Regions from separate parts of the Paenibacillus sp. UMB7766-LJ446 genome, predicted to be linked through region 2. Evidence: riboswitches for the same ligand, from Rfam matches in the RefSeq annotation. Region 2 holds a riboswitch; each other region holds the start of a gene.

Region 1 (4,240 bases), on a different contig from region 2:
CGTAGTCCAGCCCTATGATATTCCTTAAAATGGCAGAATGATTCATCTACTACAAGGAGGATTTTGGATATGAGTTTTCAAAAGCGCATTGACCACGTCGGCATCGCCGTTCGTGATCTGGAGACCACACTCCGCTTCTATACGGAGATTGTTGGTCTTGAATTGAAAGACCGGGTAACCCATACCAACGGCGTCATTTAGCTCGCCTTTCTCGGCTTCAACGGAAGCAACGAGACCGAGATTGAGTTGATTCAGGGATACAGTGACAAGCTGCCTGCCGAAGGAACGGTGCACCATTTTGCCATTCATGTCGATGATCTTGATTCTGAATACGAGCGCATTAAGGCAACGGAGGCCGAATTTATTGATGGAGAGATCATTGCACTGCCTAATGGTTACCGTTATTTCTTCATCTATGGACCTGAAAAGGAATGGATTGAGTTCTTCCAGCGCTAAGAATTGGAGCTGATTTGATGAACATTTTAATTACCGGAGCAGCCGGAAAAATTGGACGCGACTTATCTCAACATTTATCAGAGGCATTTCACCTGCGACTTACGGATCTGAGTATCGACAGACTGCATACGTATTCTGGGACAGGCCATGAGATCATGGCACTGGATGTGACCGATCCCGAAGCTTGTCAGCAAGCGTGTGAAGGTATGGATGTGGTTGTACATCTAGCGGGAGCCCCCTCCCCGTATGCCGGCTTCTATGAATCTTTATTGGACATCAATATCAAAGGTACATTTAATGTATTCCGTGCGGCCAAGGATCAAGGCGTACGAAGAGTCATCCTGGCAAGCAGTGCACAGACGATTGAAGGGTATCCCATTGATGCCCAGATCTACCCGGACATGCCGACACGCCCACGGAATTTGTACGGGGTTAGCAAATGTTTTGGTGAATCGCTCGCCGCCTATTTTGCATATACCGAGGGGTTACATAGTGTTGCAATACGTATTGGGGCATATGATGATTTCCAACCGGATGGGCCGCCACTTGAGGCTCGTGATATGAGCGCGTATATTAGTCCGGCTGACTTGTGTGATCTGGTGTTCAAATCGATTATAGCTACAGATCTGGAGCCTTTTACCATACTGCATGGGATCTCGAATAATCGGTTCAAACGATTGAATCTGGAATCCACGCAGAAACAAGTGGGGTATGACCCGAAATCCGATGCTTTTGCACTCAGTCAGATTTCCCTCTACGATACGCCACGATTCGTCCCTCCATCCAGTTCCTGACTGGACATACATCGGCCTCTGGCCTATAATTACACCTAGTAATGCCCGTAACTTCATAGTTTCCCAGGGGAGTCGGAATTGGCCGGCTGAGAGTGTATCCCACCAAGATACTGACCCTTAGACCTGATCTGGATCATGCCAGCGTAGGAATCGGAGTATATCGAATTGGCCCAGCCCAGTCTCTTTGCTGAGTGCCACATCTCTAACGCCTGCACGCGTCCCGGATTTACGGGGCGCTTTTTTAATGTTCTTTTATATAGTCAGAGAGCTAAAAAAAGTGACGTCATCCGGATCATAGCTGGTATAAATCTGTCGATTTATGCAAGAAGCTTGGATATGAAGCCAAGGAGTACCCCGCGCCACTGGCCGGACAATATGAAGGAGAGAAATGAAGATGAGATGGCGTAAAATGATGGGACTGCTGCTCTTGTGCGTGCTGCTGGTAACTGTGGCCGCATGTGGCAGCAAAGAAGCTGTACCTTCAGGAGAGAACGGCGGCAGCAACACCGAAAACAGTAGCGAAGGTGACAATGCAGCCCTCAAGGATATTAAAGTGGTGCTGGACTGGACACCAAATACGAATCATACCGGCTTATATGCGGCCGTAGATCAAGGCTTTTATAAAGCCGAAGGCTTAAATGTCGAGATTGTTCAGCCAGGTACCGGAGGCGCGGATACCATGGTTGCTTCGAACGAAGTGCCTTTTGGCGTAAGTTATCAGGAGAGTGTGACCCAGGCCCGCACACAGGGCGTGCCGCTCGTGTCCATCGCTGCAGTTATTCAGCATAATACATCCGGATTTGCTGCTCCGGTAGATCGAAACATCAAGTCTCCCAAAGATTTTGAAGGCAAAACCTATGGTGGCTGGGGCTCCCCGGTAGAAGAGGCCGTGATGCAGTCCATTATGGAGGGCGAAGGTGCGGATGTATCCAAAGTGAAAAATATTAACATGGGCGATGCAGACTTTTTCACCGCTGTGAAACGCGATATCGATTTTGCCTGGATTTTCTACGCGTGGACAGGAATTGAAGCCGAACTTCGCGGAGAGCCGATCGACATGCTGTATGTGAAGGATTATTCCGAAGCACTGGATTACTACACACCTGTGCTTGTGACGAATGAACAGACGATTCAGAACGATCCCGAGCTGGTTAAAGCGTTCTTGAAAGCCACTTCTGAAGGATATCAATATGCGATTGAACATCCCGAAGAAGCTGCCAACATTCTGATCAAGGCCGTACCGGATTTGGACAAGGATCTTGTACTCGCAAGCCAGAAATGGCTGAGTCCGAAATATCAGGAGGACGCACCACGCTGGGGTGAACAGAAGCAAGAAGTATGGCAGAACTACACGGATTGGATGTTTAGCAAAAAACTGCTCGATGAGCAGGTAGATGTGTCCAAGGCGTATACGAACGAATTTCTACCCCAATAAAAATAGTTTAAATTTAACTTTTTTTACACCAGAACGAAGAGTGCAGAACCCATCTGAAGAAGCGAAGCGGTCGCCTAAAAGCTTTCTGAAAGAAAGCTCCTTCGGAAGCATATGCTATCCCCGGATTTTCCCCATGGGGAAAATCTGGGGATAACAGCGATCGGAAGAGGGTACTGCAATCGGAGTGGTTTAGTGTAAAGCTGGTTTAACTCATGCAATTTAACCCGAAAGGAAAAGTGATCTTTCATGGCAAGCACACTACTTAGCATTCAAGTCATTCCCAAAACGCCCAATGGCGAAAATTCCTATCCATACGTTGATCGTGCCATTGAAGTTATTCAGCAGTCAGGCTTAAAATATCAGGTCAATCCACTCGATACCACAATGGAGGGAGAACTGGAGGAGCTGCTGGAGGTTGTTCGCAAAATGCATGAAGTTCTTGTGGAAGCCGGCAGCCCAAGCATCATCTCACAGATCAAGATCGCCCATAGCCCGAGCGGTTTCAGCATGGACACCCTGACGGAGAAATATCGCTAATGCATGCCTATTGGAAAAGCGTATGGCCGCCCTTCGTGGCGGTTATTCTCTTTATAGCGGTATGGCAGGGAGCTGTCTCCCTGTTTCATATCGAAAAATGGATGCTGCCTGCGCCTTCTGACATCGCCCATGAAGCGGCCTCTCAGGCCGAGCGGCTTGGCATGCACGCATGGGCAACCATCCAACTGACATTGATCGGGTTTGCAGCAGGCACACTTACGGGATTACTGATTGCGATGGTTCTGCATCTGATTCCATTTTTGAAATCTGCACTCTATCCATTACTTATTCTTAGTCAAAATATACCGACCATCGCGCTCGCTCCGCTCTTGCTGATCTGGTTCGGATTTGGGCTGCTGCCCAAACTGATTACCATCATTTTGGTCTGCTTCTTCCCGGTGGCTGTAGCTGCCATGGACGGGTTGACCCGCACCGATGCGGCGATGATGAACTATATGCGCATGGCTGGCGCCAAACGAGGCTCAATTTTCTGGAAGCTTGAGCTCCCACATGCGCTGCCCTCGGTGTTCTCAGGGATCAAAATTGCCGCTACGTACAGCGTCATGGGTGCGATCATCGCGGAATGGATTGGAGCAGATAAGGGTATCGGGTATTATATGATGCTGCAAAAATCGGCCTATCGGACGGACCGTCTGTTCGTGGCAATCATGATTATTGTGGCACTGAGTCTGCTGCTCTTCCTGCTCATTGCGCTACTGGAGAAGCTGCTCGTTCGCTGGCGACCGCAGAAGCGATAATTTTGAAATATGCCCTATATAAAGGTTAGGAAGTGATGACAAGATGACACCCGAACACAACGAGCGGGCAGCTGCTGCGCCGGATGCGAGTACAACCACTCCAACGGGTAGCGGAGATCCTGAACATAAAGCCGTGACCTTAACTGCTAATCATTCATCGCCAGCATTGGAAGTTCAGAATGTGCATGCCTCGTTCCGCGAGCGGCGTAGCACATTACCCGTTCTGGATGGCTTGTCCCTGAACGTGGAACAAGGAGAAT
Region 2 (4,240 bases):
AGCAGCGAATAAACCCGGAACACTTTCACAAGCACCCACATAAGGCAACCCATCCGGAGTCGAAGGACGTACTCCCGCCCACGCTCGGATAAAATGCGCTTCCTTCATACCAGGCACCCAATTTGTCGCGGCTGCAAGCAGCTTCTGAATGCCTTGAACGGAGACCTTCATGTCGGTTCTTCCAGGAAGACTTGTTGCACCAATCCACACTTCTCCATTCGCTTTGGGAACAATATATATATCCTCTGCATACACCGTTTTGTCAGGTCTGTAACCGACATGGTGGGGTGAGAACTGCACGGCTGCAATTTCACCCTTCACAGGCAAAACAGGTGAATCAAGGCCCACTTGTCTCATCAATTCTTCGCCTTGTAACCCTGTAGCGATAATGACATTTCTCGATGTCATGGTTCCAATTGAAGTCTCAATACCTTGCACTCCATTCATGTCCCTATGCAAACAGACATTCTGTACACCTTCCATCACTCTGGCACCCAGGGCCTGAGCCGATCTGACATAAGCCTGCGTTAGATTGATAGGAAGAACCTCGCTCTCGGAAGGTCTGTAATATGCGCCATACGTATCCCTGTTTAACCATGATGCTTCTTGTTGGACAGCCACTCGATCCCACCAAATATGTTCTGTAGATAAGGAAGACGATCGGATATTCTTGTAACTGCTGACCTCACTGTATGAACGAAAAGGAGTAATAAATCCATGCTGTTGCAAACCCATTTCCACTCCGCTAAGTGAATGGATTCGCTCCTTCTGCTCGTGAAGTAATGCTCTGCTCTGCCGCGCAAGCTTCGCCATCACAGCATGAGTGAATTCCTCACTGTCCGCAGCAAGCATCCCGGCAGCTGCACAGGAAGTTCCCCCGCCTATTCTTGCACGCTCAACCAGAAGAACGTCGTGACCGCGGGTGGCGAGTTCACATGCAATGGCACTACCAATAACTCCTCCACCAACAATAATCGTTTCCGCATGAAGCTTGCCTCGAATCTCTGTTCCACCTTTACTCCTGAATACTGTTCCTGGATGATAACCCGAACGATTCCTGCTCCGGCTTCTTGCTTCCTCTCTCATGTTCTCATCTCCTTGGTTCGGCGTTCTCTGAATCCCTGATTGCCTGCCGCAATGAAGCGGCAGCCAGCTCCGGCTTACTGTTCATCCAAATGGTTGAGATTACCGCAGCGCCTTTGGCACCCGCAGTACGAATAGCCCCGATATTCTCCGGTCTAATCCCGCCAATCGCAATCACTGGAATCGAAACATTGGAGCATACTTCAGCCAACGCAATAAGACCTTTAGGTTCGCAATTCGGTTTACTATCGGATTCGTATACATGCCCGTAAAAGAGATAATCCGCTCCACGTTCTTCTGCAACTTTTGCTTCTTTCAGAGAATGAACCGACACGCCTACACGAAGCCGGTTCAGTCGATTTAACTCAGCCAGATCATAGCCTTGAATAGCTGCTTGACCCCAATGCACACCACCCAACCACGCATGTTGAGCCAGCTGATCTAAGCCGTTCATAACGATTCGTTTAGATGGAACTCCTTGTGTTTTTAGACTTTGCGCCCAATACATCTGCTGCTCTAGGGTCAGCTTTTTTTCCCGAATGTGGATAAAATCGATCCATCGCCATACTTTCTTAGCCGTATCTAGAAAAGAGTACATGTCTCCCTTACCTGGCGAAATGACATGCAGTTCAAATGATCGTGCTGCTACATGTTCATGGAAAATTGACGTCCTGTTCGCCCTCCTCTTACGTGCTTTAGGCTGATATAAAACAACAAAAAAGCCACTCCCGTAGGGGAGTGGCCACGAATTTAGAATTCATGATCAACTGAATGACTGTCGCATGCAATTACTCTAAACATAACGTATAACCAACTATAAAAACATCCATAGTCGCAACGTAGTATACCTAGAAACCACATGATTCATCTTGCAGGCAATATCGCAAAGTCAACGATAACGCCCTTTGTCATTAGCTGAAACGCGCCACTTCCCTACGCTGGTATGATCCAGATCAGGTGCAAAGGGTCCGGAATCGCATTCTTCCATCTCAGCCGCATCGTGCGGCCCCCCTAGTGTTCATATGAAGCTGTAGCCTATGTTACCATAGACATCTTTTTTTGTCACCGTACAATTTCCATTTATTACGTTCTTTATCCATTGCTGAAGACAATCTAGTTATCGAAATAGCTCGTCTGGTATGAAGAAACTATTGTTTCTCGGACCACGCCTCAACATCCCACGTTTTGGTTACCCAGCCTTCATAAAATTCAGGTTCATGGGATACAAGCAGCACGGTACCCTTGAATTCTTGCAGGGCACGTTTCAGCTCTGCTTTGGCCGTCACATCCAAATGGTTCGTAGGCTCATCGAACAAAATCCAGTTGCTTTCACGCATCAGAAGCTTACACAAACGAACCTTCGCTTGCTCTCCACCACTAAGCGCGTTAAGCGGACGGGTGATATGCTCATTTTTCAATCCACAACGTGCAAGATGGCCCCGGACTTCATTCTGTGTCAGATGAGAGAATTCATTCCAAACATCTTCGATCGGGGTAATATTACCTGCACGTACTTCCTGTTCGAAATAAGCGGTTTCCAGATAATCACCCAAGAAAGTCTTACCACTAAGGGGTGGAATTTTCCCCAAAATGGTCTTGAGTAGTGTTGATTTACCTACACCGTTACATCCAACAATGGCAATTTTCTCGCCACGCTCAATAGTCATCGTCATTTTGGGCAATAATGCATACGAATATCCAATCTCAAAATCAATACCCTCAAAGACTGTTTTACTGCTCGCACGGGCATCTTTGAAATTAAACGTGGGTTTGGCTGCTTCGTCTGGACGATCAATACGTTCAATCTTGCCGAGCTGCTTCTCACGGCTCTTGGCACGACCGGAAGTGGAAGCGCGGGCTTTGTTCCGCTGAATGAAATCTTCCTGCTTCTTGATGTACTCCTGCTGTTTCTCATAAGCATCAATATGTTGGGCCTTATTCATGTCAGCCATTTCAAGGAATTTGTTATAGTTGGCTGCATAACGCGTCAACTTGGCAAATTCCAAATGATAAATAACGTTAACGACCTCATTCATAAACTCCGTATCATGCGAGATCAGAATAAACGCGTACGGGTAATCCTTCAGGTAGCGCGTCAGCCATTCAATGTGTTCCACATCGAGATAGTTCGTCGGCTCATCCAGAAGAAGAGCAGTGGGTTTCTCGAGTAAAAGCTTGGCAAGCAATACCTTTGTACGCTGACCACCACTAAGCGCAGCCACGTCACGATCCAGACCGATAGCGGACAAGCCAAGTCCATTCGCCATCTCTTCCACTTTCACATCAATCAGATAAAAATCACCTTGCTCCAATTGCTCCTGAATGTCACCCATTTCTTCCAGCAACAATTCGAGCTTGTCCGGATCGGCGTCTGCCATCTGATCCGTGATGGACATCATTTCTTTCTCTAACTCAAGCAAGGGAAGGAACGCATCCTTTAACACGTCACGAATCGTTTTTCCAGGCGTGAGCTTGGTATGCTGATCCAGATATCCATAACGAACTTTGGGGGTCCATTCGACCTTCCCTTCGTCCTTTAGCAATTTCCCGGTAAGGATGTTCATCAGTGTGGACTTGCCCACACCATTTGCACCAACAAGGCCTACACGCTCTCCGGCAAGTAAACGAAAAGATACATTTTTAAATAACGTGCGGTCTCCAAAATTGTGACTCACGTTCTCTACTGACAATAAACTCATAAGATGAGGTTGCTCCTATCTATTGGACATTGCTATCGTTCCGAAACCCTATTTTAGCACAGGTGTAGCCTTTTCTGAAAGTAATGTAAACATCTCATGCAACCTCGCTTTTATATTACAAACAAACTGCCTTTAATTTGTGGAACAGTTATACTCAAAATAACCTTGCGCTGCCGCTTGTTTGGCATTTATAAATACTTCTTCGGCTCTGTAACCATTGCTACAAGTGGAAGGGTAATAATATTTGATTCCACTCAACGGATCAACTCCGCCAACAATCGCTGTTTTCTTCACCAGTCTGCCACCACCAATGGCATAATTGTTAATCTTTTGGTTACCTACAGGTATTCCTTGGATAAAAGCCATAAGCCCCGTGTCTTTAATCGAGTTGTACCAATCTTCCTGAGAAATCAAAGGCATCGTAAAGGTGTAGGAAACACCATTCCTTCTTGCAAACT
Region 3 (4,240 bases), on a different contig from region 2:
TCAACAACCGATATCGTGTCAGATAATCAAGCGGAGTCATTTGAAATTCCTTTTTGAATATTCGATTCAAATGCTGTTCGGTGACATTCATCTGCTGTGCCAGCATGGAGAGCGAAATATCCTGATGATAATTTTGTTTGATAAATGTAACAAGTCCGCCCAGTTTTAGTCGGGCATCCGAGCGTTCATAAGCGCCATAACGCTCACCCTCAATGGTTAACCTGACCAGAAGCATGTACAGCAGTGCGGATACATGCCAGATCTGATCCTTGTGCCGGGACTGCAGCGCTAACGTTATTTCATGCAACAGGATATGAAGCATTCCGTCCGGCTTGAAGGCGCGCAGCTCCCCGATCTGCAAGGTATGCAGAAACCGGGGCAATAAATAGCCATTAAAGGACAGACAATCGAACAACAATGAATCACTCAAATTGTCGTAACGGTACGTCACCTCTGGGAACATAATAAGAGCGGTTCCTTCCCGAATCGAGTACTCATGATTTTTGGCTGCGATTTTCCCGGTTCCCCCGATACACTGCACAATGCTGTAATCCCGTGAATGGTCGCTCCAATGGATCAATTCATCTACGGTCAGCTGGTTTTGGCCTGTAATCATAAGTGGCATATCGGTATCCAGCGAATTCCCCATACTACGTTTCGGCATCGTTGTGTTATTCCTCATTTCGTTAAAGGTCGTGTGCGTAAATGGCGCGGATACTGCGTTAAAAGAAACTTGATTTGAATTATATTACATAAATAACAGTAATTTAAATAATGTTTTCAATCCGATGAGCTTTTACCGAAAACCTTTTAGGAATATGTATCACCATGCCGATGCCTTGCCATTATCATGTCGAACAGTATAGGCTATAATGGATACAGTGATTTAGGAAAGGAATGCAATCATGAAGAAAGTCATCGTCATAGGATCAGGAATTCTTGGGGCATCAACAGCCTATCAATTAGCAAAATGGGGTGCAGAGGTCCTTATTATAGATCGGAAAGATCGAGGGCAGGCTACGGATGCCGCTGCCGGGATTATCTGTCCCTGGTTATCCCAACGCCGCAATCAGGATTGGTATCAGCTTGCCAAGGCAGGTGCACGTTTCTATCCCGGGTTGATTGAAGAACTTAAGAGTGAAGGGGAAACGGAAACGGGTTACGCTCAAGTGGGTGCGCTTAGTATTCATACCGATGTGGAGAAACTCAACAAGATGCAGGAACGGGCACATCTTCGTAAAGAAGATGCACCGGAGATTGGTGATATTACCCTGTTGGATGCAAAAGAAACCCATCAGCGTTTTCCTCTACTGGAGGAAACTTTTCAATCTGTGTACATCAGCGGTGCTGCGCGTATCGATGGGCGTGCGCTGCGCGATGCCTTGATCCGATCGGCACAACGAAATGGGGCGGTCCTGATTGATGGGGACGCGACACTTCAGTATGAATCGGACCGGGTAACTGGAGTAGTTGTTGACGGGAAAGTCATATCGGCTGACGAGGTTATTGTGTGTGCCGGCGCTTGGGCCAATGAACTGTTCAAGCATTTGGGCATTGACTTTAAGGTTCATTATCAGAAGGCACAAATTATGCATTTGCAGGTTCACGATCGAGAAGATACTGAGAAATGGCCTGTGGTCATGCCTCCTTCGGATCAATATTTGTTAGCCTTTGATCAACAGAAGATTGTGATTGGGGCAACTCACGAAAATGATATTGAAGGCTATGATACAAGAGTAACCGCAGGCGGAATGCAGGAAATATTGAATAAAGGATTGGAACTGGCTCCTGGTTTAGCTGATAGCACGTTTCAGGAAGTGAGAGTAGGCTTCCGTCCGTTCACACCGGGTTTTCTTCCGGTAATGGGTGTTGTTCCTGATTGGGATGGATTGATCACAGCCAACGGGCTTGGAGCATCAGGTCTGACGATGGGGCCCTTTATAGGAAGTCAACTGGCCAAATTGGCTCTGGGTATGGATTTGGATATCGATATTCAACCATATAATATAGGAAAAGCAATGGAAGACCAGAAATGAGGTGAACCATGACATATTCACAGCGTTTAACTCACGGCAGCTCTTCAGATATCATATATCTGGAGCACCAGATTGGCGTTGCAGAGGATGAATTGGCAAAAGCCAAGGAAGAGGAACAGGCATACGAAAGGGATTTGAACCAGTTAAGTGAAGTGCAGAATAGGATTGAAACCATTCGCACCCGTCTGAAGAGCTTGCAGGAGGAATTAGGCAAACTCGAAGATTAATAGGAATAGTTTGACATTTGGAAATACACATGTTGTAATAAGCCTGAGCTATTTGCAGGGGGACTGTTCGCAGTTGAGAAGGTTAAAACCTGACCCTTTGAACCTGTTAGTTAATACTGACGTAGGGAGCAAATGACATGTACTCATGTTATTTTTTGCCCTTGCCGAAATTAGGACAAGGGCTTTTTGGTGTGTATATTTCATAACAGGAAGCAATAGCTGGATTGCAGATGGGACAATATGATTTGGACAAAGGAGAACTGATCATGTCATTTTCAAGAACGTTAAAAGACAAGTCCATAACCGTATGGGAAGATGGATACAATCATCCTTTTTTACACGAGATGGGGAAAGGCACACTGGATCAGGAAGCGTTTAAGTTTTATCTACTCCAGGACTATACATATCTGATTGAATATGCGAAGATTTTTGCGATGGGTGCAGTGAAGGCTGCGGATGAAAAACTGATGACGAACTTTACGGTTATTCAACACGCTATTCTGTACGAAGAAATGGATTTGCATCGGAATTACATGAATGAATTTGGGATTAAGCTGGATGAAAATCACAATGTGAAACCATCTCTTTTCAACAAGGCATATACGTCAAATATGATGAGTGTCGCTCAAACAGGCGGGATTGCCGAAATCATTGCCGTCATTTTCCCTTGTGCGTGGACGTATTACGATTATGCCACAAGATTAAAAGAACAATATCGCGATTCATTAGAGGGTAATTTCTATCAGACTTGGATCGAAAATTATGCAAGTGATGAATTCCGGAACTCATTCGAATGGTTCTATGATACACTGGATGCATTATGTGAACATAAAACCGAGCAGGAACTGGAAGCCATTGAAGACATATTCAGAAGAAGTGTTGAGTTTGAATATCTGTTCTGGGATATGGCGTATAAACGGCAACTTTCCTACTTGTGATGATGAATGAAATTGACTACAACCAGAGACAAGGATGAACATACCGAAGATGAACAATCGTGGACAACGCATCTATTTACGGTTTTTGAACATGGAGGACGCGGCATCACTGCTGGATGTACAGCTCCGCAATCGGGCTGTTTTTGAAGAGATCTCGGCAAGTGAACGATCGGAGACATTCTATACGCTGGAGGGTCAGGTCACCCTGCTTGAAGGTTGGAACAAGGCCAGGGAAGAAGGGAAGCGTTATTCTTTCGGAATCTTCCTGAACACGACAAATGAGCTCATTGGGGAGATCTCTCTGTTCGAGCTTGAACTGGATTCCACCCAAAAATGGATCGTGGGTTATGTGCTCGACCAGGCGCACAATGGCAAGGGCTACATGAGTGAAGCCATTCAACTAGCACTGAGTTTTGCCATGAATGATGCGGGAATCAAACGCGTGGAGGCAGGTGCGCTGCCCGACAATGCCGGATCGATCCGAGTGCTGCGTAAGGCGGGTTTCCAGGAGATGGATCGCCAGAATATTAAAATCAGGGGGATATGGAAGGAACATCTGATGTTTGCAGTGGATTTACGCTAGATGATCAAGATATCGTGACGTGAACCACCGAAATCATCCAGGGGGAACTTATGAATAAACGGAAACAAATGTTATTGGACTCTGCTCTTGTACTCTTTGAGAAACATGGAGTGACCAGCACCTCCATACAAATGATCCTAGATGAGTCGGGTGTGTCCAAAGGAACATTTTATAAATTCTTTAGTTCGAAAGATGATTGTATTCTTGCTATTCTGGAGCAACGTGTGCAGGAAGACATGATGATTCGCAAAAGTTTGGAGCGTCAAAGCTATGCTTCCGATTTTGATTTACTGGTGGATCAGATTATGATGCCGATGATTTTGCCTGAAAAACAGAGTGTTGTGGAGCTATTCTGGACAGGCTTTTATTCTGGAAAATGTGATGTGGCAAATCTGACTCGCATGCAGTTAAATTGGTTGTCGGAAAGACTGGTACAGGTATTTGGCGAAGAATTAA

The links. A riboswitch is a leader RNA that binds a small molecule or an ion and turns the genes downstream of it on or off. The one in region 2 is predicted to bind thiamine pyrophosphate.
Region 1: linked by a shared signal. The riboswitch ahead of QP794_RS22730 (ABC transporter substrate-binding protein) and the one ahead of QP794_RS05010 (thiamine phosphate synthase) in region 2 are both predicted to bind thiamine pyrophosphate.
Region 3: linked by a shared signal. The riboswitch ahead of tenA (thiaminase II) and the one ahead of QP794_RS05010 (thiamine phosphate synthase) in region 2 are both predicted to bind thiamine pyrophosphate.

Annotation. Positions count from the first base shown of each region.
Region 1 covers NZ_JASOYM010000010.1:117,719-121,958, reverse strand. Annotated here, with positions in the region: partial or broken gene QP794_RS22740 (VOC family protein) at 70-456, shown strand; gene QP794_RS22735 (NAD-dependent epimerase/dehydratase family protein) at 474-1,250, shown strand; TPP riboswitch at 1,306-1,418, shown strand; gene QP794_RS22730 (ABC transporter substrate-binding protein) at 1,645-2,685, shown strand; gene QP794_RS22725 (thiamine-binding protein) at 2,932-3,222, shown strand; gene QP794_RS22720 (ABC transporter permease) at 3,222-3,980, shown strand; gene QP794_RS22715 (ABC transporter ATP-binding protein) at 4,024-4,240, shown strand, end outside.
Region 2 covers NZ_JASOYM010000002.1:724-4,963, reverse strand. Annotated here, with positions in the region: gene thiO (glycine oxidase ThiO) at 1-1,086, opposite strand, end outside; gene QP794_RS05010 (thiamine phosphate synthase) at 1,091-1,681, opposite strand; TPP riboswitch at 1,997-2,106, opposite strand; gene QP794_RS05005 (ABC-F family ATP-binding cassette domain-containing protein) at 2,232-3,782, opposite strand; gene QP794_RS05000 (hypothetical protein) at 3,915-4,240, opposite strand, start outside.
Region 3 covers NZ_JASOYM010000004.1:406,646-410,885, forward strand. Annotated here, with positions in the region: gene QP794_RS12865 (AraC family transcriptional regulator) at 1-664, opposite strand, end outside; gene QP794_RS12870 (NAD(P)/FAD-dependent oxidoreductase) at 906-2,036, shown strand; gene QP794_RS12875 (hypothetical protein) at 2,045-2,263, shown strand; TPP riboswitch at 2,310-2,408, shown strand; gene tenA (thiaminase II) at 2,530-3,201, shown strand; gene QP794_RS12885 (GNAT family N-acetyltransferase) at 3,236-3,784, shown strand; gene QP794_RS12890 (TetR/AcrR family transcriptional regulator) at 3,835-4,240, shown strand, end outside.